3 regions of the Paenibacillus sp. FSL R10-2782 genome follow, and region 1 is predicted to be linked to each of the others. Evidence: riboswitches for the same ligand, from Rfam matches in the RefSeq annotation. Region 1 holds a riboswitch; each other region holds the start of a gene.

The links. A riboswitch is a leader RNA that binds a small molecule or an ion and turns the genes downstream of it on or off. The one in region 1 is predicted to bind cobalamin.
Region 2: it holds a riboswitch for cobalamin, as region 1 does, so the genes downstream of both, NST83_RS06725 (cobalamin-binding protein) here and metE (5-methyltetrahydropteroyltriglutamate--homocysteine S-methyltransferase) in region 1, are expected to answer to the same signal.
Region 3: it holds a riboswitch for cobalamin, as region 1 does, so the genes downstream of both, NST83_RS24595 (ABC transporter substrate-binding protein) here and metE (5-methyltetrahydropteroyltriglutamate--homocysteine S-methyltransferase) in region 1, are expected to answer to the same signal.

The regions. Positions count from the first base shown of each region.
Region 1 covers NZ_CP151951.1:5,173,096-5,183,082, forward strand. The annotation lists gene NST83_RS23580 (glycoside hydrolase family 3 C-terminal domain-containing protein) at 1-602, opposite strand, end outside; gene NST83_RS23585 (AbrB/MazE/SpoVT family DNA-binding domain-containing protein) at 981-1,451, shown strand; gene NST83_RS23590 (anaerobic ribonucleoside triphosphate reductase) at 1,747-3,696, shown strand; gene nrdG (anaerobic ribonucleoside-triphosphate reductase activating protein) at 3,693-4,190, shown strand; cobalamin riboswitch at 4,481-4,677, shown strand; gene NST83_RS23600 (hypothetical protein) at 4,634-4,858, shown strand; gene metE (5-methyltetrahydropteroyltriglutamate--homocysteine S-methyltransferase) at 4,836-7,154, shown strand; gene NST83_RS23610 (hypothetical protein) at 7,210-7,743, opposite strand; gene NST83_RS23615 (PadR family transcriptional regulator) at 8,255-8,584, shown strand; gene NST83_RS23620 (DUF1700 domain-containing protein) at 8,577-9,134, shown strand; gene NST83_RS23625 (DUF4097 family beta strand repeat-containing protein) at 9,136-9,987, shown strand.
Region 2 covers NZ_CP151951.1:1,453,821-1,463,807, reverse strand. The annotation lists gene NST83_RS06755 (cobyric acid synthase) at 1-1,191, opposite strand, end outside; gene cobS (adenosylcobinamide-GDP ribazoletransferase) at 1,231-2,103, opposite strand; gene NST83_RS06745 (bifunctional adenosylcobinamide kinase/adenosylcobinamide-phosphate guanylyltransferase) at 2,100-2,864, opposite strand; gene cobT (nicotinate-nucleotide--dimethylbenzimidazole phosphoribosyltransferase) at 2,861-3,931, opposite strand; gene NST83_RS06735 (ABC transporter ATP-binding protein) at 4,011-4,877, opposite strand; gene NST83_RS06730 (iron ABC transporter permease) at 4,874-5,920, opposite strand; gene NST83_RS06725 (cobalamin-binding protein) at 5,917-6,921, opposite strand; cobalamin riboswitch at 7,128-7,321, opposite strand; gene NST83_RS06720 (histidine phosphatase family protein) at 7,522-8,271, opposite strand; gene cbiB (adenosylcobinamide-phosphate synthase CbiB) at 8,316-9,287, opposite strand; gene cobD (threonine-phosphate decarboxylase CobD) at 9,277-9,987, opposite strand, start outside.
Region 3 covers NZ_CP151951.1:5,400,225-5,410,211, reverse strand. The annotation lists gene NST83_RS24615 (xanthine phosphoribosyltransferase) at 1-339, shown strand, start outside; gene NST83_RS24610 (nucleobase:cation symporter-2 family protein) at 333-1,640, shown strand; gene NST83_RS24605 (hypothetical protein) at 1,724-2,794, opposite strand; gene NST83_RS24600 (hypothetical protein) at 2,901-3,716, opposite strand; cobalamin riboswitch at 4,047-4,240, shown strand; gene NST83_RS24595 (ABC transporter substrate-binding protein) at 4,466-6,049, shown strand; gene nikB (nickel ABC transporter permease) at 6,065-6,994, shown strand; gene nikC (nickel transporter permease) at 7,010-7,825, shown strand; gene NST83_RS24580 (ATP-binding cassette domain-containing protein) at 7,822-8,778, shown strand; gene NST83_RS24575 (dipeptide/oligopeptide/nickel ABC transporter ATP-binding protein) at 8,775-9,554, shown strand; gene nikA (nickel ABC transporter substrate-binding protein) at 9,697-9,987, shown strand, end outside.

The DNA of each region.
Region 1 (9,987 bases):
GGCTTCTCAAAGGCTTTCAGATAGTATTCACGAAGGTTTCGCGGGTCTATGCTGGAGGAATCACTTCCCCGGTCCACCTCGTTATTGTTTCCGAGGAAATGTTTCAATGTCGCAACCGCTTTCAAATATATCGGATGATCGCCCTGTATGCCTTTAACCAATTCCTTCGCCAGTTCTCCCGTTAAATACGGGTCTTCTCCATACGCTTCCTCATTACGCCCCCAGCGCGGATCACGTTCCATATCTACGGTTGGTGCCCATAACGTCAGTCCGTTTAGCGCCGGGTCACGGCGGTAGTATACACGCGCTTCATCTGAAATAACCGAGCCGACTTGTCGCATCAGTTCCGTATCCCACGTACAAGCCAACCCCACAGGCTGTGGAAAGGAAGTCGCCTCACCTAACCAGGCTATACCATGTGCTGCTTCCGTACCATGCTTGTATGCGGCGACTCCCAATCGTTCAATGGCAGGCTGGTATTGCAGCATAGATTCAATCTTTTCCTCCAAGGTTAGGCGGGACACCAAATCCCATACACGCTCGTCCAGATGAATCTTCGGATTTTGAAAAAAATATTCTAAATCCGTTGTTTCATGACTCATATCCATCATCTCCTTCTCTCCATTTAAAATATCATAAAAGGCTGTTATGAAAGCGTTTTAATATATCATAGCGAAAAAGGAGTACCCCGGCAACAATTGCCGCTGCTCACCATTTGGCTCCGTTTCTTCATTCAATACTGGATAGAGCAGCGTCGCCAATGGCGTGGATATCGGATGTTTGTTAGGACATGAGCGTACAATCACGAATTGTAGCTTCGTCTGCGTCTTCTTGCATAACCACTCAGGAAGCTTTTAGCCAATGTGCCTGGTTAGTAGCAGTGTGCAAATTAAAAAAAATGTATATTTTCTTCAATAAACAAAGCAAAAAATAATATTTTTTGGTATAATCAGGATATATAATCGAAGGAGGAAGGGTTTATGAAAAATACCGGAATGACACGGCCTCTGGATCAATTGGGGCGAATCGTGCTTCCCAAGGAAATGCGCACCACGATGGATATCAATATTGGTGATTCGCTCGAATTTTTCGTGAATGAAGAAGGATTTGTATTAAGGAAATATACAGGTGTATCCTGCAAATTTTGCGGCGCAGTTGATCATTTGACTTATTTTCGTGATAGCTTTATTTGCGCCGATTGCATTCAGGTATTAAAGACAGAGGAAAATGTACACCCCACCAGCACCGAAGCCATCCAGGCTCAGGAACATACCAAGCCGGTTCGTAAGCATACAACCTCGCAGCCTAAACAATCCAGAGTACAGCAAGGAGAAATGGTAAAAAAGCTCCGAAAGCTGATTCAAGAACATCCCAACCTGCCACAAAAGGTATATGCTCAAATGCTCGATATCTCGCAAGGTCGGGTGTCCCAACTGAAAAAGCTGCTTTAAATGATCCCGTAATTTATTACAAAATATACTTAGATCCAATGGATTGCCATCCTATTGTTTTCCGTCAAATATTCATTCGTCAGGTGTAGAGCAAGGAGCGTATTCGTTAATGTGTTCCTGACTTTTCATCTGACTTTTTTGTCGTTCTCCTCCCCTATCAACGTGACAATAATCACATACTCTCCATCCATCCATATATACAATATATAGACTGAAACAATTGTTTAGTACACGATATCGTCAATATATTGTTTTTGGAGAATAATATATATTTTACTATATGGAGGTTTTTGCAATGAAGGTGTTGGAGGAACATCAATTATACAGCATCGGCGAGCGGGTCATTGGAGCACAAGACCTGGACATGCTGCGGGAGAATGCAAATTTGAATGGAGAATCGTTCAGTGGCAAAATGAGCAAGCTTGGCTCCGAGTACGCGAAGTGGTATGCGCGACTACGTGTGCTTCCGCCTGAACTGACAGACGCGATCGACCACGGGTATGTGTATGTTCACGATTTGGACCAATATGCGCTCGGAACTACGAACTGTATCTTTATTCCTTTTGGTCGCCTGCTGCGAGATGGCTTTAATACAGGCAACGGCTCTGTGCGCACCCCGCAAACTATTATGTCTGCTATGGCACTGGTGGCTATCATATTCCAGTCTCAGCAAAACAGCCAATTTGGAGGTGTCTCTGCCAATAAAATAGATTGGGACCTTGCTCCTTACGTGGCCCGGTCCTTCCGCAAGCATCTGCGCAAGGGATTGCGCCTGTTCGGAGAAGAAATAGAATCGGCGATGCCTGATGACGAATTACATATAGCCAACAGTCTATTACATGAGGTCTGCCCTCGTTCATACGCATTCGCACGTGAAGAAACGGAGACGGAGACCCGCCAGGCCGCTGAATCCCTTATTCATAACCTGAATACCATGAGCAGTCGGGCAGGTGGACAAATTCCGTTCACCTCACTGAATTACGGAATGTGTACTTCTGCTGAGGGGCGACTTGTTACACTGTCATTGCTGGAGGCCACTATCCGTGGCTTGGGCAGCGGGGAAACCCCTATTTTCCCACAGCATATTTTCCAATGCAAACAGGGAATTAATCAGTCCGAAGGCGATATCAACTATGACTTGTTCCTGCGGGCGGTTGAGTGCTCCAGCAAACGTATGTATCCCAATTTCGTTAATGTGGATGCTACCTTCAACCTGCCCTATTACCGCGCAGATGATCCGGATACCATTATTGCGACGATGGGCTGCCGTACCCGCACCATTGCTGACCGTTTCGGCAGAAACCGTCAAAGCGGCAAGGGTAATCTCTCATTCAATACGATTAATCTGGTGCGTCTTGGCATTGAATACGGTATTTGCACAGGCAAGCGCAAGGTACCTGACCGGGATGGCTTTGATACCAGACTGGAAGAGGTTATGCGCATTGCCGTGGATGGACTGATCCATCGCTACCATATACAGACCAACCAGCCGGCAAAAGCCTCAGACTTTATGATGCGCGAAGGGGTATGGGAAGGCGGAGAAGAGCTGGAGCCGGATGAACAGGTGGGAAGCGTACTAAAGCACGGTACGCTTTCTATGGGGTTCATCGGGTTAGCTGAGTGCATGAAGGCACTGTACGGCAAACACCACGGGGAGGATGACGCTGTATACCGCGAGGCGGAGCGAATCATAGCTTCCATGCGTGTCTACTGCGACCGGATGAGTGAATTGCATAACCTTAATATTACGCTGTTCGCTACGCCTGCCGAGGGTCTATCCGGCAAATTCACGTTGCTGGATCAGCGTGATTTCGGAGTCATTCCCGGTGTGAATGACCGTGAATACTACACGAATTCTTTTCATATTCCCGTGTACTATACGCTTCCGGCTGCCCGTAAAATCAGCCTCGAAGCCCCATTTCATAATCTGTGCAACGCTGGTGCGATTTCGTACATAGAGCTGGATGGTAATGCGCGGAATAACCCGGAGGCGTTTCTTAAAATTGTACAATACGCGCTCCATCAAAACATTGGGTACTTCTCCATCAATCATCCGGTAGACCGCTGCACAGAATGCGGCTACGAGGGCATTATCGGGACAAGCTGTCCCCAATGCGGTGCTGATGAAGAACATACGCATTTTCAGCGTTTGCGCCGGGTAACGGGATATCTGACAGGTGATTATACCGTTCGCTTCAACGCCGCGAAACAGGCTGAGGTGCGTGACCGGGTGAAGCATCGGTGAATTTGTGCGGCTACATTCCAGAATCTCTGAACGAAGGGCATGGCCTGCGTACCGTCGTATTCATTAGCGGTTGCCGCCATGCCTGCCCCGGCTGCTTCAATCCCTCGTCATGGAGCTTCCGCGCAGGTGAACCGTTCACACCTGAACGGCAGCAGGAAGTCATCCGTGACATCGCAGATAATCCACTGCTGGACGGGTTAACCCTTTGCGGCGGAGATCCTTTTTTCTCAGCAGCGGAATGCTCGCAGTTTGTGCGCAATTTCCGCGCAACCTGCCCGGACCGAACCGTGTGGGCCTATACGGGCTTTTGCTATGAGGAGCTGCTTACGGATCAGGCACGCCGGGAGCTGGCGCTGCTGTGTGATGTGATTGTGGACGGTCGTTTTGTAGAACAGCAAAAGGATCTGACCCTTCCCTTCCGGGGAAGCCGCAATCAACGACTGGTGGATGTGAAAGCCAGCATTCAGGCAGGATCTATAGTTACATTAGCCTAAGGCGATGTTATACTCGCATAAGCTGTTATGCCCTAAGACAAGTCCATTCCCTATGGGGAGGGCTTGTCTTTTTTGTGTGTAATGGAGAAGGCCTGTACTTCAAGATGCTTCAGATCGGGGACACCAATAGCGTACTGATGATCAGAACGCTTTTAATAAACCTTGAATCAGCTTCCATGAACTTAATCATTTCATTACAGGTTCAAACGGAGTTTCTATTGCGTATCCCGCAAGTTTCACTTATGATGGTGAACAAGTATACGAGTGCATAAATATTCGTCATACCACAATCGCATAGCTTGGAGATAGGTGCCTGTTCTATTCAGTTCAGGCTTAAAAGGGAAGCCGGTGCAAGTCCGGCGCGGTCCCGCCACTGTAAACGGGGAATTTTCAGCTGTTGGTACACCCACTGGTCCAAAGACCGGGAAGGAGCGCTGAAAGTCATGATCCGTAAGTCAGGAGACCTGCCTATTTTAACAACATCGCAAGTACCTACGGGAGATAGGGAGGTGTTAAGAGCAGTCGCCGAATTTTTATTTTTAAATAACGGAGACATTCTTTCCCATACTCATTTTTACACCCGGGGAGGAATGTCTTTTTTTGTACGCAAAAATAAACTGGCTACCAGCCTAGGAGGAAAAGTACATGTCATTTACTCAAGTGCCTGAATTGCCTGGCCTGACCAGCAGTAGTCTGGGATATCCGCGTATCGGCGGAAACCGGGAATGGAAAAAAGCACTGGAACGCTTCTGGAACGGCAGCATCGATGAGAGCGAGCTGCATACCGAGATGAAACGATTGCGGCTGGAGCATCTGAGCAAGCAGCGTGACAAGGGAATTGATCGAATTCCGGTCGGAGACTTTACCTATTATGATCACATGCTTGATACATCCGTGATGTTCGGTCTGGTGCCGGAACGGTTCAACTATCGTCCCGACGGACCTGTTCCCCTATCCATCTATTTCGGGATAGCCCGTGGACAAAAGGGTGCCACCGCCAGTGAAATGACCAAATGGCTGAATACCAACTATCACTACATCGTGCCCGAATTGGCCAATGCAACCCCGGTGTTCACCGAGAATAAGCCGTTGCAGGCTTATCGTGAAGCGAAACAGGAACTGAGCATTGAGGGTAAGCCCGTCATGATCGGTCCTTATTCGTTCGTTGCTCTGTCCAAAGGCTATGACCGCAAGGATTTGGCCGCCATCGTGAGAAGTTTCCTGCCACTGTACACCCGCGTCCTGTCTGAGCTGGCTGCGGAAGGCGTTCAGTGGGTGCAGGTGGATGAGCCTGTCCTGACCACCTCATTCCCGGCAGAGGATTTGGACATTATTCAGGAGGCCTATGAGGCTTTGGCCCAAGCGGCTCCATCCTTAAATATCGTGCTGCAAACCTACTTTGGCAGTCTGGATCATTATGAGCGCCTGTCCACGCTCCCGGTACAGGGAATAGGTCTTGATTTTGTGCATGATGATGGCGAAAACCTTCAGCAGGTACTCCGCCATGGCTTCCCCGCAGGGAAAACACTAGCCGCTGGGGTCATTGATGGGCGTAATATATGGCGCTCCGATCTGAACGTCGTGGCGGCGCTGCTTGGGCAACTGGCGGAGCAAACAACTGCTGCGCAGCTCATCGTGCAGCCATCATGCAGTCTGCTGCATGTGCCAGTCAGTCTGGAAGCCGAACACAAGCTGGACCGGGAGCTGATGCAAGCGCTGGCCTTTGCTGATGAAAAGCTGGAAGAAATCGCAGCTTTGACCGCTGCGCTTGGCAAACGCGAACCCTCGGCACTTGCCAAGCTTGGGCAGAGTGCGGACGCGGTAGCCCGCTTCAACAGCTCAGCGGCACGAGTACAGACCGCTGCCGATATGGCGGCTCTACTGGCGAAAGAGCCGCAGTCACGCAGCGTTCCCTTCGCTGAGCGTCGTGTGATCCAGCAGGACAAGCTGAAGCTGCCTCCATTGCCTACGACGACGATTGGCAGCTTTCCGCAAACCGCCGAGGTTCGCAAAGCCCGTCTGCATTATCGCAAAGGGGAGTGGTCTGCTGAGCAGTATCGGACGTTCATTCAGCAGCAAATCAAGGAGTGGATTGATATTCAGGAGGACATTGGCATTGATGTGCTCGTACATGGGGAATTTGAGCGGACAGACATGGTTGAATTTTTTGGCGAAAAGCTGAAAGGCTTTGCCTTTACACAAAACGGGTGGGTGCAGTCCTACGGCTCCCGGTGTGTTAAACCTCCGATTATATACGGAGACGTGTCGTTCGATCAACCCATGACCGTGGAAGAAACGGCCTTCGCCCAATCGTTGACCTCCAAGCCAGTCAAAGGAATGCTGACAGGTCCGGTAACGATTTTGAATTGGTCCTTCGAGCGTAATGATATTCCTCGCAGTCAGGTTGCTTTACAGTTAGCACTGGCCCTGCGGGCAGAGGTAGAAGCACTGGAACAAGCGGGGATTGGCATGATTCAGGTCGATGAACCCGCGATCCGTGAAGGGCTTCCACTGAAAAAAGAACAGCAGCAAGCCTATCTGGCGTGGGCGGTTCAAGCCTTCCTTGTTACAATAGCAACCGTTGATCCCGCCACCCAAATCCATACGCATATGTGCTATTCCGAATTTCAGGATATGATCCAATCCATCTCCGATATGGATGCCGACGTCATTTCTATTGAAACCTCGCGTAGCCACGGTGAACTGATTGTCAGCTTTGAGGATCAGGTGTACGACAAGGGCATCGGTCTGGGCGTATATGATATCCATAGCCCGCGCATTCCCGATGTGTCTGAAATGCTGAGTATGATACAGCGTGCCCTGCGCGTACTGCCTTCTGATTTATTTTGGGTCAATCCAGACTGCGGCTTGAAAACCCGCACCAAGGATGAATCCGTCGCCGCATTGCGGCAAATGGTGCTGGCCGCTCAAGCAGCCAGAGATTCGTTGGCTGCATCCAGCTAATTTCTATACCCTCCCCTTCCCGGCTCCCTTTTTCCCTCGACGCCGGAAGGGGATTCTATTCCAAATCATATAATGTGTATGCCCCTTGAATATGCTCGGGTGTTCCCTGCTTCATATGTACACCCAAGCCATGCTCTCTATCCCATGAACAGCTAAAATTCAAATACAGCTCATCCTCTTCCTTTGAGTCAGGAACCAGTATAGACACGGGCTGTAGCCGTTCCAGCAGTTGTTCCAAGCGTTCCACATAAGGCGCATATTCATCCGGGTCTTCTCCCCATGAGATATAAGCATTCCGGTATTTTTCCACTACATCTACATAGTAATGGTGTATCGCTTCCAGCACATGAGGATGAATGTCTGACCCATGTGCCATATATTGCTCCCATGTCTTTTTTTGTTCCTGCTTAGGCTCTCTTACGGCCTGTGCTTCTTCCTCGGAATCGGCAGAAACAATAAACTCTATCTCCACCTCCGAGTCCTGTCCGCAAAAATGGAGTTGTACCGTGCCCCGAAGCACGACTTCCTCTGATACATCCCAAGTCTCATCATCCTGATCCAGCTCCGTATACCAGCGTTCCCAATTCATCCTTTGCCCCATCCTTTCCACAAGAAATGATCTTCAACTCTATGGATCCTTTTATTTGAGCATTTTGCAACAATCCCAAAAGCGATTTCAAATCAGCCATATATAGATTGAAACGGTTTAGTTCGTATATCTATTGTACTTTCGAGCGTTGGGAATCGAATGTTGCAACATGCTGATATTACAATTTAACATTCTTAAGAATGAAATTAAAGCGGTCCCTTTTCCACAAATTCCCCAAGATTCGGCGTTTTTCTAAATAGAACTACTTTTTTCAACAACATTCGCTATCTTATTGACTCTAAAAGCGAAAGAAAGCTCCTAAAATAAGCCCGTACATTTATTTTTAAAATTTTAGAACCTTGCATTAAACAGTACATGATGTTAAATTATACCTGACTACTGATTTATGATTAGTACCTGAATTCATTTATGCTCAAGCACACATTTCTCCCCCCATACTCCAAACGACACCTATGAAGCAATGATAACATCCAGGAAGGGAGCACCGCTCATGAATGTGAACATCCAATTCAAAAAAGGGGTGCTGGAACTGTGCGTTCTTGTTTTAATTGGGCGTAGGGACCGTTACGGCTACGAACTGGCTCAGGCCGTCTCCCGTCATATCGAAGTAGCCGAAGGAGCTTTATATCCGCTGCTTCGCCGTCTGGTATCAGAGGGATACTGTACAACTTATTTACAGGAATCGACCGAGGGACCCCCACGTAAATATTATCGGCTGACCGATGCAGGCAGCAATTACACGAGCATACTTACACGGGAATGGAATGAATTTGTCCATCATGTCGCAAGCCTACTGGAGGAAGGAAATTCCGATGAATAGAAAACAGTTTCTCACAGAGGTAGAGCAACGTCTCTCCCCTCTCCCCGCAGAGGAACGTAATGAGCTGCTTGGTGACTTAAGCCAGCATTTTGACTATGGGTTGGTGAATGGAAAAAGTGAGGCCGAAATTGCCATCGAACTGGGCAACCCCGAGGATATCGCTCGCGAAGCGCTGGATGATCCCAATGCAACCTGGAATACTTCCCCTCCTCCGCTTCGCCAGGGAAACTTCGCACGCAATCTATTTACTTTCTTAGGTCTGCTGTTTCTCAATTTATTAATCTCCATTCCTGTCTTAGCCTCTTTGTGGGCAGTATGGGTTTCGTTAGCCGCAACAGCGGTCAGCTTGATAGTGGCCCCCCTTCTCGCTGTCGCAGATTATGCGCTGAACGGCAACTTTTATCCCGCTAAATTCTTTTTTGCCATCACGTTGACCGGGATTGGCCTATTGCTGCTGCCTGGAGTACGCTACCTTCTGAACCTTCTGGTCAGAGGTACGGTTCGATACTGGAAATGGAATCAGACTACCCTGAGGGGAGCTAACGAGTAACATGAGTAAAAACTGGTTTGTTGCAGCGGGTCTATGTATCATCATCGGTGTGGCCGGGATGGTAGCCTACGGTGCTCCATGGAACCAACAAGCGATGCGGGAAATAACAGCTATTGATAAAAAGTGGACATTCACACGTGGACAGCTACAGGATCTTAAAGTGAATAGCTCCGATGATGTCTCTATTGTCTTTGCTCCCGGTTACGGCGAGCAGGGCACGATACGCATGAGTGGAGAAGTTCAGACGCAAGTAGCCGACCAGATTCATAATGCCCGTATTGAGAACGGTAAGCTTTCTATCCAATCTGAGCCAGCCCTTTCCTTGTCATTCTTCTCTATCTCTCCTGATTTGGAACAAACGATCACGGTAGAAATGCCCGCTGGTGAGATCCTAAAAGGGCTACAGGCAGATGTACATTCGGGGAGCGTAAAACTCCAGGATGCCTCCATTCAAAACACAACCATCACAGCCACTTCAGGCAATGCCGAGATTTCAAATCTCCAAAGCACCCGCTTGGTCGCCAAGTTAACATCCGGCAGTTTTATGGCTAGTCAGGTTACAGCAGATATGGAATTGCACCTCACTTCAGGGGATGCCACAATTCGGGATTATAGCGGCAATGGTCAAGTTTCCCTGACCTCCGGTATTACGAATATCACACAACGTACCGCAGCCAACCTGAAAGTTGATTCACACTCCGGTGATGTGAGGATTAAGCAGGCTCCTGATTTTAAAGGTATTTATAATGTTCGCTCCCAATTCGGAAGTATAGATACTCCCGAATCCGTTCCCGGTAGTATGAACGTTATGAAGGTCGAAACGACTTCGGGCAATATTGCTATTTCCAAATAA
Region 2 (9,987 bases), 1.9 Mb from region 1:
GTGATCAGACAAGGTTCCCTGTACGCGTACCGTTTGCTTTTCCTTTAAAAAGGTCGTGGATAGAGCCAGCCAGCCCAACCCTTCTGCCTGCTGCGGCAACCCAGATTCGACCGCTTCGGGATCAAACAAGGCTGTGCCGAGCATCTGATAGCCTCCACAAATGCCAACCAACTGCGTGCGTCCCGCGTTCATAGCCTCCCGAATGTCCTGCTCCACACCTCTTGTCCGCAATTCAAGCAGATCGCCAATCGTGTCCTTCGTCCCCGGTAAAATAATAGCGTCAGGTACCCCCAGTTCTCCGGCCTCCGTGACATAACGTACACTCACATCCGGCTCTGCGGCCAAAGCATCCGTGTCTGTAAAATTGGAAATACGCGGATAACGAATGACCGCGATGTCCAGCGCTTTATCCTTTGCAGACAGCTTGGGCTTCTTGTCCAGCACCACAGAATCCTCTGCCTCAATGCGGATATCCGGTAGATAGGGCAGCACGCCGAGTACAGGAATACCGGTTCGTTCCTCCAGCCAGTCCAATCCCGGCTGAAGCAGGGACAGATCCCCTCTGAACTTGTTAATGACAAATCCACGGATACGCTGCACCTCATGCGGCTCCAGCAGCTCAATCGTTCCTACTAGGGAGGCGAAAACACCGCCCCGGTCGATATCCGAAATAAGCAGCACTGGAGCGTCCGCCCAACCTGCAAGATTCATATTTACAATATCGCGGTCCTTTAAATTAATTTCTGCCGGACTGCCTGCCCCTTCCATAAGCACAATATCATAGGTATCACGCAGCCGATTCAGCGCGTCCATGACCGTCTGTTTGGCTTGCGGCAAAAATTCCTTTCGATAATCGGAAGCACTCATATATGCATAAGGCACACCGTGAACAACAATTTGTGAATGCATATCCTTGACCGGCTTGATCAGAATCGGATTCATGTCGGTCGTCGCTTCAATACCGCAGGCTTCTGCCTGCACACCCTGAGCGCGTCCAATTTCTTTGCCGTCCTCGGTGACATAAGAATTTAGCGCCATATTTTGTGACTTGAACGGTGCGGGATGATAGCCATCCTGCGTAAATATACGGCACAGTGCAGTGGTCACCACGCTTTTGCCCACATCCGATGCTGTGCCCTGGAGCATAAGCACCGCTGCGGGATTCGTGCGGGACGGTTCGAAATTTGACAATTGCCTCTTCCCCTTTTACCAATTCATTTAAAAATCTGCCTACAGTCCGTGCAAAATTACAATAAATAGCAATAAAACGGTCTCCAGCAATTCGTTCAAGGCTCCGTAAATATCTCCTGTCAGTCCTCCCAAACGGCGGTTAATACGGTTTGCTGTGAAGCTTCCAACACCATTGGCCAGCAGCGGCAGCAGTAAAAAGCCTGTCCAAATGGCTAATTCGCCCGAATGGAAAAAAATGGACTCCCCATACGCTGTAAAAGATACATTGCCCAGGTCCATGCCGCCTGTTCCTGTGAACCATCCGGCAATGATACATTGCCCTGCTGCGGCACACACCGTAATGAGTACAGCCCAGAACACAGCCAAGCCGGCACGTCTGCTGCTCATATCGGCAAAACGCGATGCCAGTCCATCATCATTACGAGCTTTCGGCCAGCGTTTCATCGCGCTTACCATAAACCAGCGGCTCCAAACCAGCGGAAGCAGCAATAAGCCGGACAGATCCCGTTCAGCCAGCACCGTATACAGCAAAGAAGCCTTGAGCATAAGCAACAACACACAAGCAATGACGCCCATCGCTCCTACACGGCTATCCTTCATAATCTCCAGCATCCGTTCACGGGAACGGTAGCTGAACAAAGCATCAGCCGCATCCATCCATCCGTCCAGATGCAGCCCGCCCGTAAGCCACACCCAAACGGCAAGAGTAAGAACTGCACATGGCAACGGTGGCAATATCAGAGAGGCAAGCGCTGCAAAACACCATACGATGAGGCCAATGACCATCCCTACCAACGGATAATAGCTTGCACTACGTTTTAGCAGCTCTGGCGAAAAATCCAGCTCTGCCTTAACTGGAAGACGGGACAAAAATTGAAAAGCTGCCGCCATTGCCTGACGTTCGCCGCTCATAGCTTGTATTCCAACTGTTTTAATTCTACGGGAATGCCAGCCGTCACCAGAAATACCTCATCACAAAGGCGGGCGATCCGCTGATTCATCATCCCGCTTAAATCCCGATATAGCCGTCCAAGCGGATACTCGGGCACAATGCCATCACCGACCTCATTGGTAACGATGACAAGCGGCCCCGGATACTGCTCCACAGCTATCGCCAGTTCATCCATGGCAGCTCTGGACGCAGCATCGCCGTCCTTGCCTGCGGCCAGCAGCACGTTCGACAGCCAGAAAGTCAGGCAGTCGACCAGCACCATCGGCGCGGACGCTGGCTGCGGTGCTTGGCTGGCGTGCAGATCGACAGTGCCACTGCCGATCTGCTGTTCCGCAGCGGCAGACCTCGCCGCAGAATGCAAAACGCTGCGGCCTTCGCCTGTTGGCGATGCGTCGTCAGGCTGCGCCACTGAGAACGCAGCAGATGCCCCCGACGCGGAGGCTTCGTCGGCAGGCTTGTCGCCTTGCGCAGCCAGCCGTGGCTCTACGCCGCTGCCCAGGCGCCACAGCAGCTCCGGCAGCGCCTGCGCTTCCTCCAGCGTCTGCCAGTCGTACCCGGCAGACTCGCGCTGGAGCCGATGAAGGGCGATGCGCTCCTTCATCTCCACGTCATAGGCTTGCGCCGTTGCAATGTAGCAGGCGCGCGGGGCGCGCGACATGCACAATCGCTCGGCAAAGCCGCTTTTACCGCTGCGTGCGCCGCCGGTCACGAGCGCCTTCATCGCTGCGCGGCTCCCTGACCGTCCGATACGCCTGCATCGGCAAAGGTCGCCATTTCGCGCATAATGCGGCACGCCGCATCAATCAGGTGCAGGCTAAGTGCACCGCCTGTGCCCTCCCCGAGCCGCATGTCCAGATGAAGCATCGGCTCCAGCTTGAGCTCGCGGAGCACCGCCGCGTGCCCGCGCTCGTCCGAGGCGTGCGAGGCGAGCATATACGCTGCGCTTGCAGGCGCAAGTGTACGCGCAGCCAGCGCAGCAGCGCCCGAGATAAAGCCGTCCAGCACGACTGGACAGCGATGAGCGGCTGCGCCGAGGATGACGCCTGCCAAGGCGGCTATCTCCAGACCGCCGACCTTGGTCAGTACGTCGAGGGCGTCGTTCCCGTCTGGCTGGTTCACGTCCAATGCGCGGCAGACGACCGCTATTTTACGGGTCAGCCCAGCCGAATCCACACCTGTGCCCCGACCGACGATTATTTCCGGCTCCAGCCCAGTAAGAGCACACACGACCGCAGCACTGGCCGTTGTATTTCCAATGCCCAGCTCTCCGGTTACGAACAGTCGTGTGCCGCCTTTGACTGCTTCCGCCACGGCTTCAGCTCCAGCCAAAACCGCCTGCTCCGCTTCCGTACGCAGCATCGCCGGCCCCTTCGCCATGTTCGCGGTCCCCATACGCAACTTGCGGTCCACCAGATCCGCATGAGCGACATCTGCGTTCACACCCACGTCTACCACCTTGACATCTGCGCCTGCATGACGTGCCAACACGTTAATTGCCGCGCCACCGGACAGCATGTTATACAGCATTTGCTGTGTAACCTCTGCCGGGAAGGCGCTGACCCCCTCTTCACACACACCATGATCCGCAGCCATCACCATAACCGTTTTATGGTCAAACTCAGGCTTGTCCACCCCTGTAATGCTTGCCAGTTGTATAGCCAGACTTTCCAGCTTTCCCAGACTTCCCGGTGGCTTCGTTAATTGATCCAGATGCTCCGAGGCCGCCAAGGCTGCCGCCCCGTCCGGCTGTGCAATGCTGGCGATCAGCTGACGTAATTTTTCGTTCATGCCTTCCACTCCCTGCTCCGTATATATATTTAGCGATCTCATCGTAAATTCTGTTGCTTCAGCACTTGACTCAAGCAAGCTACTCAAGTCGTTCACCCTGACCAGATACATCCCTTGCACGTCTTCGCAGTAAAAGCTGCGGCACACCACTATCCGGATGAGGCAACATTACAGGCTCAACACCATACACATGGCGTATTTGTTCCTCTGTTAACAGCTCAGATGAAGCCCCTAACCCTGTAACCATTCCATCCTTGAGCACCAGCAAATCATCACAAAACTGGGCAGTCAAATTGAGATCATGCAGAACAGATATAATCGTCACACCTGTTTCCCGGCGCCATTCCGCCAGCAGCTCCATAAATTCAAGCTGATAGCGCAGATCCAGATAGGTTGTAGGCTCATCCAGCAGCAAAATCTGCGGCTCCTGCACCATCACCTTCGCCAAAGCCACGCGCTGCCGTTGTCCCCCGCTCAAACGGTCTAACGGCCTGTCCGCCAAGCTGGTAAGACCTAGCCTCTCCAGCACACGATCCGTGATGATTCCCGGGTCCATCCCTTTTTCCTTTTCCAACTTTTCTCTGCCAAACCAGTCCTGATGGGGAAATCGCCCCATTTCCACGACTTCCCTTACCGTGTAACCGACCGGGGGAAGCCCTTCCTGCTGGAGTACAGCTACGAGACGGGAAAGCTCCTTTCTGCCATAGCTGCTGACCTTTTTACCATATACAAGCACGTTGCCCGAAGTGGGGTGATCCACACCGGAAAGCAGATGCAGCAACGTCGATTTTCCACTTCCGTTCGGACCGATGATCCCCCACCAATCTCCTTCGTCTATGCTCCAGCTAATATTTTTTAACGCATGGAACTCACCGAAATCACGACTCAGACTGGTAATCTCCAAGGCACGGACCCGCAGCTTTTGTGGTCCACCTAGCTCCTTCACAGCAATCCCCCCCTGCGCAGCTTCTTGTTCCGGTACAAGAGATATGCGAAGAACGGAGCACCGACAAAGGCTGTCATGACACCAAGCGGAATTTCCGTCGGAGCCAGCAATGTACGCGCCGCAGTATCGGCCCAAGCCATAAAAATAGCCCCGCCCAGCGCAGATAACGGAACGATCATCCGATAGTCAGGACCCGTCACCAGACGGATGATATGCGGTACAACGAGTCCTACAAAGCCAATCACTCCACATACCGAGACTGCCGCGGCTGTCAGCAGCGTGGATACGATGAGAACGGATAGCTTCGTTGCATCTACATGAACCCCTATATGAGCTGCCTGACGTTCACCCAAAGCCAGAATATTCAGTACTCGTGCCCGGTTCCATAGAAACACCAGTCCAATGATCACATAAGGTAAAAGAATGCCCGTATATGACCAGCCGCGCAGACTGAGGCTTCCCATCGTCCAGTACAATATTTCATTGACTGTCTCCTTCGACATAGCTGTCAGAAAGGAAACGACCGCTCCCAGAAAAGACTGCATCACCACGCCCGATAAAATGAGGCTCTGCGTCGGAATTTTGCCGCCTTCCCTCGCCAGCGTCAGCACCATCCACAACGTCAGCATTCCGGTCGTAAATGCCACCAGCGGCAGTGTCCATACGCCTACAAACGAAAATTGAAGCCCCCAATAAATCAGTACCGCTGCCCCTACCGAAGCCCCCGAGGATACCCCCAGCGTGTACGGATCAGCCAGCGGATTGCGCAGCACACCCTGAAATCCAGCTCCCGCCAGCGCAAGCGCTGCGCCTACCAGCATACCCAGTAACACACGCGGCAGTCTGACCTTCAAAATAATCTGCTCTGTGGATGTATTCCAATCCGGTGTGACCGTCTCACCTAACCACGGCAGATGGTTGGCCAGAATACCCGCGATTTGGCTGACGGGAAGCTTGGCCGAGCCGATGCCGAGACAGAGCAGCAGCGTCAGCAGCAATAAGGCGAGGCCTGCCCCTCCAAAGCCGATCAGCCTACGATTCATTTGAAAATTTCAGGATACACGCCCTTGGCCACTTCCTTGAGACCTTCCGTTACGCGCGGACCCGGACGACTGATCAAATTATCATCCACGGCAAACACCCGGTTGAGACGAACAGCTGATATTTGATCCCACCCACTACGGGCTTTGATGATATCGCCCAGTGTCTGGCCTGTTTTGTCGTCCTTGACATTTTTGCTGTATAAAATGACGTCCGGATTGGCCGCTATAATATTTTCCTCACTGATCTGATACCAGCCTTTTTGCGTTGCAGCCACATTTTCGCCGCCCGCCAAAGAAATCAGCTCGTCCATAAACTCGCCCTTGCCGACCGTCCAGCCGGGTGAAAATTCGACGTAGACTCTCAGCTTTTGCCCTTTACCGATATTTTTAACACCGTTTTTCACTTCCGCTACATCGGCTCTCATCTTGTCGGTTACCGCTCTCGCTTCTTTCTGATGATCGGTAATTTTCCCATATAGTTCGATGTTAGCCATGACATCTTCAACCGTTTTCGGCTCGGTTTTAAAAATCATAATTCCCAGGTCACGCAGCTTGGTTGTCGCCTGCTCACTGAGTGATATCCCTGCAAAAACGACTTCCGGATTCGCAGCAATGATCGCCTCTTCATTCGGCTTCATTATGCCGCCCACTTTGGGCTTCTTCGTAGCTGCTTCCGGGTAATCCGAATAGTCCGATACACCGACAATTTCCTTATCCAGTCCGATGGCGAACAGCGCCTCGGTTTCAGCCGGAGAGACGGAAACGATTTTGTCCGGCGCTTTTTTGAATGTAAACTCCTGCCCGGTCGCATCCTTAATGGTCAGCGGGTAGACCGTTTTGCCCGGAGGCTCCTGAGCGGTTGCCGTCTGTCCCGGTTGCTGTGAGGCTTGATCCCCTTTATTTTCAGCGTTCTTTCCGTTAGCTCCACATGCACTCAGCACAACCGCCAAGACCAGAGCCAATAAGCCTGTAGTCCAGACCTTTATTCTATTCCCTGCCATGATTTACACCCCTCCATATAAATTCTTTTAAGAGCGTCACTTGAACATCATCCGATATCTGCAAAATCCAGCCTTCTTTTCCTTTCAAAAAACCCCTGCATCCTCAGATAAGGACACAGGGGTCACGTTAGCGCAGATCGTACGCAGGCGGCAGTTTCTTCCGCATGGACAGTCACTGCGAACACGTCATCCTTTCCTCGAAGGACTATGGTGACAGGCAGACGGGCAGGTATCCTGACTTACAGAAACATGCGACAGCCTGCTGCTCCTTCATAAGCTTGTGGCACATAAAGCAGAGCGGGCTGGCAATTTTCCATTTACAGTGGCGGGACCGCGCCGGATTTACACCGACTTCCCTTTTAACAGCGCACCGGAAAGAACCCGAGGGGTTCATCCCACTGCGCCGACCTCGTCTGCTGGATATTTGATGTAGTGCTGGTCAAGCCGTTCTTTTACTTGATGATTATAGGTTAAAAAAGACTGGCTTACAACCCAAACCGCCTGTTAACCTGCCCTATGTCTGTGACCATGAGAAGTATATAGGTAGTTAGTTTATCCCGGTTTTTCAAGAGTAGCGAATGCGGAGAAGAGCTATAAACATCATGTCTGCTCGACCAGCCATCCGGTGAATTTGTGCCCTGTAGCCAAATCCAGATGCGATGTTGTAGAACGGGTAGTGGTTAAATCTTCAAGCAGCTTTTGCGCCAACCTCAACTGAATCGTAATGGCCGCTCCCGGCTTCGGATTCAGGCTCCAAAAATCATGCCCCGGTACCAGCATACAAGCCAACTGACGAATCACTCCCCCATGCGTAACGACCAGAACGGAAGGCGGAGCATCAGACAATTCTGTTTTCTGAACATCCATCATTTTAGGCCACTCATACAAAGAGCCTAGAAATTCACCAAGGCGGTTCACAAAGTCTTTCCAGGGCTCTCCACCCGGCGGCGTAACCCTTTGCGGCTCATTAATCCACGCGCGGTACAACGCCTCATCCTTGAGCATGTCATACGTTTTTCCATCCCATTCCCCAAAATGAAGCTCTCTCAGACGTGGCTCCATGATGGCAGACCAAGCAGACATATTATCTGGTTTCAGTTCCGATTCTGGCAAAATGATCTGCAAGGTCTGACGACAACGTATCAAGTCACTGCAATAGATTCGGGCAAAGGAATATCTCTGTAATTTTTCCCGCAAAGGCTCTAATTCCTGCTCTGCTCCCGGTAGCAAGCCCAGATCGGAGTGCCCCAGATATCGACGTTCCCTGTTCCATAAGGTTGTGCCGTGACGTACCAGCACAAGCTCCAAATCCCATGGCGGATGTTCTGTAAAATCATGCTTCAAGGTCATCTCACTTCCTGCTCTATTCCCAGTGTTCGGTGCGTCACGCTTCATCACTGCGTCCACCCCAATGCATAGCATCCGGCGGACACGAACAGACACAATCCCGCAAACATGCTGGACACGGCAAACATCAGCCGGATCGTATGTCGGATATCATCCGGCTCCGTCGGTCGTACCTGCTCTCCCATATATGCACGGAAGGAGCGCACGCCATGATATACATTATAGCCCCCGAGGCGAATTCCCAACGCACCCGCAACTGCTGATTCTGGAAAGCCACTGTTCGGACTGGGATGCAGCCGCGCATCTCGCCTTACCGTACGCCAGCTACGTCCAGCATCATGCCGATAAATCCACGCCACTACTACCAGCATCCCCGCTGTCAGGCGTGCCGGGATGTAATTAGCGACATCATCCAGACGTGCCGAGGCCCAGCCCAAATGCAGATACTTTTCATTTTTGTAGCCAACCATGGAATCGAGGGTATTCACGGCACGATAAGCCAGCGCTAAGGGTGCTCCCCCGATCAGGGCATAAAAAAGCGGGGAAATAATCGCGTCCACGATATTTTCAGCCACTGTTTCGACGGTACCGCGTACAATCTCAGGCTCATCAAGCTGCTGCGTATCCCGCCCGACGATCATCCCCAGCTCCCGGCGTGCCACAGGCAGGTCACCCGCCTTCAATTCCCGATAGACTGCCATTCCCGCGTCCTTTAGTCCTTTGGAAGCAATCGTGGTGGCGATCAGCACCATTTCCGCGCCGATAGACAGCCACGGATGAATCCAGGCAAGCCAGCGCAGTAGCGCCCAGGCAAGCGCGAAGGAGCCGCCCACCACAATTAGTGGCAGCAGCAAGCCAGCGCGTTTCAAACCACGGTCACTGTGAACCCGGCGGCGAATCGCCTTTTCCAAGGCAGAAATGGCATGTCCCATGCCGATGACCGGATGTGGCAACCACCTCGGATCGCCGATCAGCCTGTCCAGAAGATATGCAGCCATCATGATCAAGCTAACTGTCACGCCGCCGTTCCTCCTCCAGCACTTCACCCAATACAGACAGTAGCATACCGTTGGCTTCCGCGTCCTTGACCGCAATTCGAAAATGGCTCGTCGTTAGCCCCGGGTACATGGCACAGCTCCGTATAAGAATCCCGCGCTGTCCAAGCGCCTGTTGAATGGCCGATGCGCTCCACGTCCCCGGCGCCCGTGCCAGCACGTAATTCGCTTCACCGGGGATGACACCACAGCCCCATTCCGCCAAAGCGGTCAGCAGACGACTACGTTCCGTAGCAATCAGCTCCTGCGTGCGGCGCTCATACGCCTCACCGCTTCGCAAACATGCCTCACCAGCCAGCAACGCCAGTCCGTTCACGCTCCAGGTTACCTGCTTGGCCGTCATTCGCCGGATATAATCCGGATGAGCAACCGCGTAGCCCAAGCGCAAGCCTGGAATGGCATAAAATTTCGTCATCGACCGGATCAAAATCACATGAGGATACCGATCCAGCACAGGCAGCAGTGAAATTTGCCGCTCTAGCGGGATAAAATCAATAAACGCTTCATCCACCACCAGCACGGTGCCGGTTTTCCCCGCTGCCTCTGCCAGCTCGCGCAGCTCCTGATCGCCGTATTGTACACCGTTCGGATTATTCGGCTGACCGAGAAACAGAACATCCACCTGCTCCATGAGCTGAAGTATGTCTTCCACGTCCGCCTTCCA
Region 3 (9,987 bases), 230 kb from region 1:
GCTGAGGTCCACTCGTTTACACGGCAGGAAACCTATCAGGTGAGTATTTCCCAAAAATATCTCGATGCCAGCGACCATGTGCTGATCGTGGATGATTTTCTGGCGACTGGCGCAGCATTGGTCGGACTTACGGATATTGTGAAGGAAGCAGGAGCGGAACTGGCTGGGGTCGGCTGCGTGATCGAAAAGAGCTTTCAGGAAGGCCGTGGACTGCTGGAACAAAGAGGCATTGTCGTACGCTCTCTTGCACGTATCGCTTCCATGGCACCGGGCGAGGTTCATTTTATAGAAGAAGCGGGTGCGGTGATTTCTTCTGTTAAGGAGAATGTGGGATGTTAAGCAAACAAAAGTTATTCGCACTGGGCTTCCAGCATGTGATGGCGATGTACGCTGGAGCGATTGCCGTACCTCTCATTGTAGGGGGAGCATTGCATCTGACACCAGCCCAGATGGCCTATCTGGTGGCTGCCGATTTGTTCACTTGCGGGATTGCTACGTTATTACAGATTATGGGCACGCGGTTTTTCGGCAGTAGATTGCCTGTCATTCTGGGCTGTACGTTTACGGCGGTGGGGCCAATTATCGCGATTGCCTCGACCTCGAATTTGGCGACCGCGTACGGAGCCATTATTTTATCCGGTATATTCGTGGTGCTCGCGGCACCGCTGTATGGCAAGCTGCTACGCTTTTTCCCGACGGTGGTTACGGGCTCGGTGGTTACGATTATCGGCTTGTCCCTCATTCCGGTGGCGATGAATAACGTAGCAGGGGGTCAGGGCAGCGCGGATTTTGGACAGCCGCGTAATTTGCTGCTGGCGTTAGTTACTTTGCTGGTTATTCTGCTCGTGAATCGGTTGGCCAAAGGCTTTTTGCGCTCAATTTCTGTGCTCATCGGTTTGTTTGCAGGCACGGTGGTTGCTTATGCAATGGGGATGGTGCATTTTGCTCCAGTGGCGCAAGCGTCTTGGGTGAGTGTTGCGCAGCCGTTTTATTTTGGCAAGCCTGAGTTTAGCATTATGGCAGTATGTACGATGATTATCGTTAACATTGTCAGTATGGTCGAGTCCACGGGCGTTTACCTGGCGGTAGGCAAGGCGATTGATCAAAAGGTGGAGCAGAAGCAAATCGTCAATGGGCTGCGCTCTGAAGGACTTGCGATTATGCTCGGGGGTATTTTTAATGCGTTCCCTTACACGGCATTCTCGCAAAATGTAGGTCTGATCTCACTGACACGCGTCAAGTCGCGGAACGTTATTTTTGCTGCGGGTGGTATTATGGTTGTTCTTGGTCTGTTGCCCAAACTGGCTGCCTTAACGACAGTGATTCCCAATGCTGTGCTGGGCGGGGCGATGATCGTTATGTTCGGTTCGGTTGCTGCATCGGGCATGTCTATTTTGTCAGAAGTGGACTTGCGAAAGGAAAGTAATCTGCTGATCGCGGCATGTAGTATTGCGGTGGGCCTCGGCTCTGCTGTGCTGCCCCAAATGTTCGACCAACTGCCGAGCTTTGCCAAAATGCTGCTGCAAAACGGCATCGTATCCGGCTCGATTACAGCGATTGTATTGAATATCGTTTTAACGAAAAAACAGGGCGAGTCAGTCAAAGGTGTGACGGTGGCGGAGGTTCCGCAAAAGGTTTAATGATTAGGGTTAGGTAAAGACAGCCGGAGAGAGGACGTAAGTCTCTTTTTCCGGCTTTTTGGCATGGGGTTATTCAGAATGATTTATTTGTTCAGCAGCATGAAGTTATTGATAAAACCCTCTTCCTGTATGAAGATTGGAGTTTGGATTTTTGATGTGAAATCATAATAATATACGCCGCTCCCTTCCTCCTGATTTTTCTGGGAGGCACTGCCTAAATAGTAGATGCCCTTGCCGTCCGGGGACATATAGATAAAGCTGCGGGATGAAATGGGTAGCTCTAACTTGGTGCGTTTACCAGTTGCAATATCGACAAGGCTATACTCGGGGTTGCCGTGATTAATGAAACGGGCAGTGACCAGGAGTAACTGATCATTACTGCTGGACATTGACAGGATTTGTTCGTTTTTCAGTGTGATGACAGGCCGCTCTTGTTTGGTTTCGTTGTTGATTTCTGTAACAGTATAGTTTGTGGGCGTTGTGAACGTATTTTTCTGTGAAGCAATGTCCGACTGTTTATCTTGCTCTTTCTCTGAAAACTGTGTATTGTAAACAGTATTTTTTGCGGAATTATAGGCTAGAGACCAGGTGTGCTTATCCTGATTTTCATCATGCAAGAACTGCATTGTATGAGTCGATTTATTATAGAAAATAGTTTTAAGTGTACGTTCTCCTTTTTTGACCGCAGCTAGAACGAGTGGACCTTCTGGAGTCGTTGGTACTATACGATTAATGGCAAACAAATTATCGGAAAGTTGCTCGGTTTTTTTTGAATTCAAATCGAACGAAAATAATTGATCTCCCTTGTTATCAACATCAGCAGAGTAGTAAATCTTGTGATCAGGTAATGACACTACAGAAAGTGGATATTGAGAGGTATAAGGAACATCGGCCAGCTTGGTCATTTTTTTGCTGCTCAAATCATACGTCATGACCCGCATAACCATACCTTTATCTGTATTTTTCCCATTCACATATTCAGTATAGGTCATGGATAGATATTGGCCTTGTTCGAGTGGAGCTGACTTTTCGCCTGATTGGATTTGTTTCGATGGATTTGATTCTGCTGCTGGAGTAGAAGGTGGAGAGCAGGCAGATAATAGAGCTGGAACGAGCAAGGAAATTATAATTAAGCGAATGTCGCTTGTTTTCAAAGGGATACATCCTTTCTAAGACGAGGGATTTAATGATTGAATATTGACAATTTAAATAGGGAAAAGGATAGGACGTAGGCCCTATCCTTCTTTCGATATGAAGATATTAGAACGAATAAAAATATCTTCCCGAAAATGAGAGAGACGAGCTCCATGTCAAGCCTAAATCCTGCACACCAGTTTTCCAAATATCAATAACAGCATCCGGCAGACTTCCATTGTCAGCCTTAGTGAAATCATGGACATTATTGTTATCAATATTTCTTACAGAAATTTTTGTTCCAAACTCTGGATTATCGATAGCCCCTTTTGTTGCACAGTCGCCTCTTTTTAGTGAATTGGAATTTTCACCTGTAGAGTCCGTAAAGTTTGTTCCTCTTCCTGTGCCTTGGACCTTGCCGCTCGATGTTCCGGTAATGACGATTTCATTATTATGTGCCCCGTATGTATAAGACCCTGGTGCTTTGCGTGTTCCGCGTGGTAATGCCTGAAGTGAAACATTATTAGTAGTAATCGCATTTTCCTTTTGATCAGGCAAGATAATATCTTTGATATAACCTTCACCATCATAAATTACTTTTAGACCAGGCTGAGGCGCAGGGTTATCAATATGATATACCGGCAGTGATTTAGCTTCTTCTTTGATTTCTTTAATCAGTGCTTCTTCTTTATCTAGCTCAATTTGTTGTTCAGCAGTGAGTGGGGCAATAGCAGCTAGAGATTTTTGTGGTTCAGGCACAGGAGTTCCTTTTTCTAATACAACCATGTTATTGTTCTCATCAAATTGGATGATTGTACCTGCTAACATTTGGTCAGGGATTTTTTCTTCTTTCTCAGCATGGGAGATTGCTGGACTAACGATTCCCCACGAGATGAATAACGTTGTAGCCAGAATTGCTTGAGGAAGAAACTTTACCTTCATAACAAATTGCCTCCTTGAAATATTTGTAAATCCATAGATAGCATAAGTGAGCTTACAAACTATATCAACCTTTTAATGGTATATATGAATATATTTATCTATATTTTTGTACTAGCAAGGGTCCATTAGTCGGATATATACGACATTTATTGACAGCCTTGCAACGCAAAGTCATAGCTTTGCTCCCCGCTGTATCATTAAAATTTGAATTATTATACGACATTTGTTGACAAGCCTGTAACAACAAAATAAGATAGTTCTAAATCGTAATATAAACGAATAAAGGAAGAAAACAGGTGTGAGCCGGACTACTCTATACACAGGGTTTCGTTGAGACTATGTAGAGAGTGCGTGTTCACTTAAAAGGGAAGTTCGGTAGATTCCGACACGGACCCGCCACTGTATACAGGCATCAGCAGGGGTATGCTGGAGCTTTCAGAACAGCCACTGGAACTGTGAGGAACCGGGAAGGCCTGAGAGATAAGCCTGAAGTCAGGAGACCTGCCTGTTTTAACATCACTGTCAGACCCACGGGATGCTGGGGAGGTGGTTGGGCGTGCTGCATACAGAATGTCTGAAACCGATCCGTTCCCTTCTATGCTTGAGGGGTGGCTTTGAGGTGAGCTTTGGCATTTGATAATGAAAGCATTTCTGACTGCTGATCAAGCGGTCGGGGATGCTTTTTTTGCGCTAGGTATTTGTGAATGACAAGATATTTGCGAATGACAAGACAGAGGGGGATAAATAAGATGATAAGCAATCGTAAAAAGCCTTCATGGTTCGTAGGTACAGGGGTGCTGCTGCTACTGGCAGTTATGGCTCTGGCGGGATGCTCCACAACCAATAAAACGGTGGAAAGCTCCGGTAAGGGTGAGAATGCATCGACACAACAAGCCAAAACGGACAAAAAGCTGGTGATGGCGTATACGTGGAAGCCGTCAGGTGTTGACCCGCATGGCGATAATAGCTGGGATGTTATGCGTTCTGGTGCAGGCGAGACACTTATCCGTTTGAATGAAAAGCTGGAGCCAGTGGCTTGGCTGGCCAAGGAATGGAAGCAGGACAGTCCCACAGTTTGGACGTTCAGCTTGCGGGATAAGGTCACCTTTCATGATGGAAAGAGTATGGATGCGGAAAAAGTAAAAGCTTCTCTGCTGCGATCCATCGAGAAAAGCCATCTGGCAAAGGATTTGCTGGACGTGAAGTCCATTGATGTAGCTGGTCCGCTGGCGTTGAAAATCACGACAAACCAGCCGAATGCAGCGCTGGTATCCAATCTGGCTGATCCATCCACGATTGTACTGGATGTAGCGTCCATGAAGGATGAGCAGAGCTACCCTGCGATGACAGGTGCTTTTAAAATTAAAGCGTTCAACAAGGATCAATCACTGGTCGTAGAACGTTATGACGGATATTGGGGCGAGAAGGCCCGGCTGGCTGAAGCAACGATGAAGTTCATCACGGATGGCAATTCGAGCCTGCTGGCGCTGCAATCCGGCGAAGTAGATGTAGCGACCGATATTCCGGTGGATAACGCGGAGGTATTGAAAAAGAACGATAAGCTGCAAGTGCTGTCGGCTCCCTCTTTGCGCACCCATATGATCGTGTATAACATGGAGTCGCCTGTGTTCAAGGATGCCGTTAACCGCAAAGTAGTGGACAGCCTGATACCGCGTGCATCCATTGTGAGTGCGATCATGAGAGGCTATGGTACGGAGGCAAGCAGCCCATTCCCGAGCATTCTCCCCTTCGGCAAGGTGGAACGTAAAGCGCTGGACGGCACGGCGGAGCAGTTGTTGACAAAAGACGGCTGGCAAAAGGATGCCCAAGGTACATGGACCAAGCAAGGCAAGCCGTTCGAGGTTACGTTGCTGACCTTCCCTCAGCGTCCAGAGCTTTCGGTCATGGCTGAGGTGATTCAGAGCCAGCTGCTGAAAGAGGGCATCCAGGTGAAGATCCGCAAGGTGGAAAATATCGACGACGCGCTAACCAAAAACGATTGGGATTTTGCCATGTACAGTATGCTGACTGCCCATACGGGGGAGCCGCAATATTTTATGGACATGTTTTATTCCTCTAAAAGCGAAGCCAATGTAAGCCGTTATAGTTCCAAACCGCTGGAGAACCTTCTTGGCAGCTTGAAGCTGGCGAAGGATACAGCGCAACGTAATGCTGTGACACTGCAAGCGCTGGATATCATTAATACGGATTTGCCGCAGTCGTTCATTGTTCATCCGGACAATGTATTTGGGGCGAAAAAAGGGGTAAAGGGCTTCACGCCGCATCCGATTGAGTATTACTACATTACGGCGCAATCCGATATTGCGGAATAACGGGCTGCATACCCTATGATTCGTTTTATCCTGGAACGTGTGGCGCAGTTGATCATCATTGTGTTTGTTGTATCCACGCTGACGTTTGTGCTGATGAGGCTGGCTCCCGGCGACCCTGCTACCATTCTGCTCACCGCGCATAATGTGCCTGCCTCTGAGGAGGCGTTGACGGCGCTGCGGAAGGAGCTGGGCTTGAGCGAGCCGCTCCATATTCAGTATGTGAACTGGCTGCGGGATGTGTTCACAGGGCACTGGGGCACCTCCTATGTATCCAAGGAGTCGGTGCTAACCGAACTGTGGAACAGACTGCCCGCTACTGTGGAGCTGGCTTCGGCGGGCTTTGTTGTCATGACGGTCCTGACTCTTGGAATGGGACTGGCTGCCTCGGTAAAATCCAGCGGTTGGCTGGATCGTCTGGGAAGGCTGTTTGCACTGCTGGGATCGTCCATTCCCTCTTTTTGGCTTGGCTTTCTGCTGATTTACCTGTTCTCTGTCTGTTTGGGCTGGCTCCCGTCCATGGGTCGGGAAGATTGGACTCATTTGGTACTGCCAGCGCTGACCCTTGGGGCAGGTTTGGGGGCTGTGCAAGCCCGTGTGCTGCGTGCCCAAATGCTGGAGCTGGGTGACCGGAATTTTGTGAAGGCGGCGAAGGCCAGAGGCTTTTCTCGCACCCATATTCTATTTTTTGAGATATTCAAGCATGCGATTTTGCCAATCATCACGCTGTTAGGCACGAATCTGTCTTTTATGCTGGCGGGCAATGTTATCGTAGAGACGATTTTTTCATGGCCGGGCTTGGGCAAGTATTTTATAGATGCGATTACGCAGAGGGATTATCCGGTGATTCAGGGGTATGTTATTTTTGCTGCATTTTTAATCGTAGGTGTTCAGTGTTTGGTAGATGTGGTCCAGGCTGCTGTAGATCCCAGGCTGCGTTTGCATTAGGGGAGGAAGTTGAAAATGAAAAACATGCGGCTGTCCTTCCAAGGGAGCTTACTGACAGGAGGAGTGCTGCTGGGCCTGATTGGACTGCTCGGGCTTCTGGCTCCATGGGTTGCCCCTCATGATCCTCTCAATGTCGATCTACTGAAGCGTCTGGAGCCGCCCAGCCGAGAATATCCTATGGGTACCGACCATTTGGGGCGGGATGTGCTGTCGCGGCTGATTTACGGGATTCGGACAAGCGTATTGATTGCCTGTGCGATTACAGCGGCTACGCTGTGCATCAGTTTGCCGATAGGCTTGCTCATTGGCTATGTGCGCGGGCGTGTGGACCAGTTAGTCATGCGGGTCATTGACGGCGTGCTAGCTTTTCCCGATATCATTTTGACGGTGGCGATTGTGGGTATCCTGGGTCCGGGCTTTGTAAACATGACCTTAGCGATTATTGCGGTACGGTGGGCCGGGTATGTTCGGTATATTCGCACCCTTGTTCAAAAAGCCTGTCAGGAGGACTATGTCCGGTATGCCCGTTTATCCGGTAATTCACATGTGCGCGTGCTGCGACGTTATGTATTGCCACAAGTGCTGCCACAGCTGCTTGTGTATGCGGTCTGGGACATCGGGCGAGTGGTGCTTATGGTTGCCGGACTTTCCTTTCTTGGGCTGGGTGTACAGCCGCCTAAGCCGGAATGGGGCGTGATGCTGCATGATGCAACCTCGTATTTTCAGGTGGCGCCGCATGTCATGATTTTTCCGGGTTTAGCGATTATGCTGTTTGTGCTTGCGTGCCAGCTTCTCGGTGACCGTTTTTCGGAAAAGGGGGCGGCAGAATGAAGGATGGGACAGGACATATGAAAGGGAATATGGCAGGGCGCAAGCCAATGTTGCACGTGGAACATCTGGAGATATGCCGCGTAGGCACAGGAGCGGGTACACGTATTGGCGCAGCAGCAGGTGGGAAGCCGGGTGCGAATGGGAAAATAATACGGATAAGCGACAACCAACCGCTGCTCCGGGATGTCAGCTTTTCTGTGTATCCAGGGGAAATTGTGGCTTTGACTGGGCCGAGTGGATGCGGCAAGAGTCTGACCGCGCACGCAATCTCGGGTATGCTGGAGGCGGGAATCGGCGTGACCCAGGGGCATATGTACTATAACGGGGAGGACATCGTCCCGTTCAACGAACGGCGCTGGGAAAGGCTGCGCCGTGAGGACATTGCCCTGCTCATTCAACAATCGCTGAGCGGGTTGAATCCGATCCGTACCGTCCGTGCCCAACTGACGGACACGCTTAGACTGCACGGGCGGCGCTGGATACCGTCCGTGCAGAAGGGGCATGCGGATGCTGCTCCCTCCCTTGCTGCACCGCAGCATGCCGCCCCACAGGGCGTGCTGCCCCGGATGCGGCAGATGCTGAGCGGGATTGCACAGATGGCTGGAGGCTACGCTACCCAAGCGCAGGAGGCTTATCTGTGCTCTTTATTGAGCAATGTAGGGTTTGCAGACCCTGAGCATATTTTATCCTCGTACCCTTTTGAATTAAGCGGAGGGATGTGTCAAAGGGTACTGCTGGCCGCGATGCTAAGCTCCGGTCCGCGCCTTTTTATTGCCGATGAGCCTACGACGGCGCTGGATGTTATCAACCGGGACAAGGTTCTGGCATTGTTCCAGCAGTTGAGAGAGGACTTGGATCTCACCATTTTGCTGATTTCTCACGATCGTCAGGGTGTAAGCCGTGTTGCGGATCGTGTGCTGGAGATGAGCCCGGAAGGAAGGATGCACGAATGATACTGGAATTAAAGCAAGTGACCAAAGTCTTTCCTGTCCGTAGACGGAGAAAAGGCTGGTTCAACAAGCAAGATAGTGAGCAGGCAGCCGTGAAGCAGGTGAGTCTGGAGTTGCAACGGGGAGAATGCCTCGGACTGGTTGGCGAAAGCGGAAGCGGCAAAAGTACGCTGGCACAATGTATCCTAAGGTTGGAGGCGTTAACCTCGGGTGAGATTTGGCTGGATGACCAGCCCATTCACACCGGAAGGATGAAGGATATCCATCTGTACAAGCGAATCCAGTTGGTCACGCAGGACTCGTCTTCCTCGCTGCATCCCCGAATGATGATCCGAGATATTTTGGAGGAACCGATTTGTAACTATTTTCCCGAACGAAAAGCGCAAGCGCTGGAGATCTGTCTGTCCCTGCTAAAATCGGTGGGGCTGGAGGCTGACTGTCTGGAGAAATACCCATCACAGCTAAGCGGCGGACAAAAGCAGCGGGTATGCATCGCCCGTGCGCTGGCAGTGGAGCCGGAAATCATCTTGTTCGACGAATCCGTCGCCAATCTCGATACGGCAACGCAATCTTCTGTGCTGGACATGCTCAAAAGAGTGCAGGTGGAGCGCCAGCTATCCTATCTGTTTATCACCCATGATCTTCAATCCACCCACACGTTTTGCGATCGGATTGCCGTCATGTATCAGGGGGAGATCGTGGAGATATTTCAGGAGTGGGATGAAAACCTGTTACGGCATGGATACACCCGTACCCTTTTTCAAACGTTGACGGAATGAGCCATACCTCTCATATTCTACAAATTTAAAATAAAAACGAGCTTTCTTTTTCGAATATTGTTGACAAAATAGGATGTGATACCTATTCTAAATATGATTATGATAATCATTATCACGTACATAGAAAAGGGGAAAACCATTGATGTCCGTTCGACAACGCAAGACTGCCACCCTTATGTTGGTGACGCTCCTCTTATTATCCGTTATTTTGGGCTGCGCGAAGCAGGAGAATACACCTGAATCCACCTCAACTGACGGAGCTGCCAATGAAAAGTCGATCACGCTATCATGGCCGCGCGACATTGGTACGATGAATCCTCACGTATACAATCCTTCCCAACTTTTTGCACAATCCATGATTTATGAGCCGTTAGTCAGTTACAAGCAAGGAGGCAAGCTGGAGCCTGCTTTGGCTGAATCCTGGACCATATCC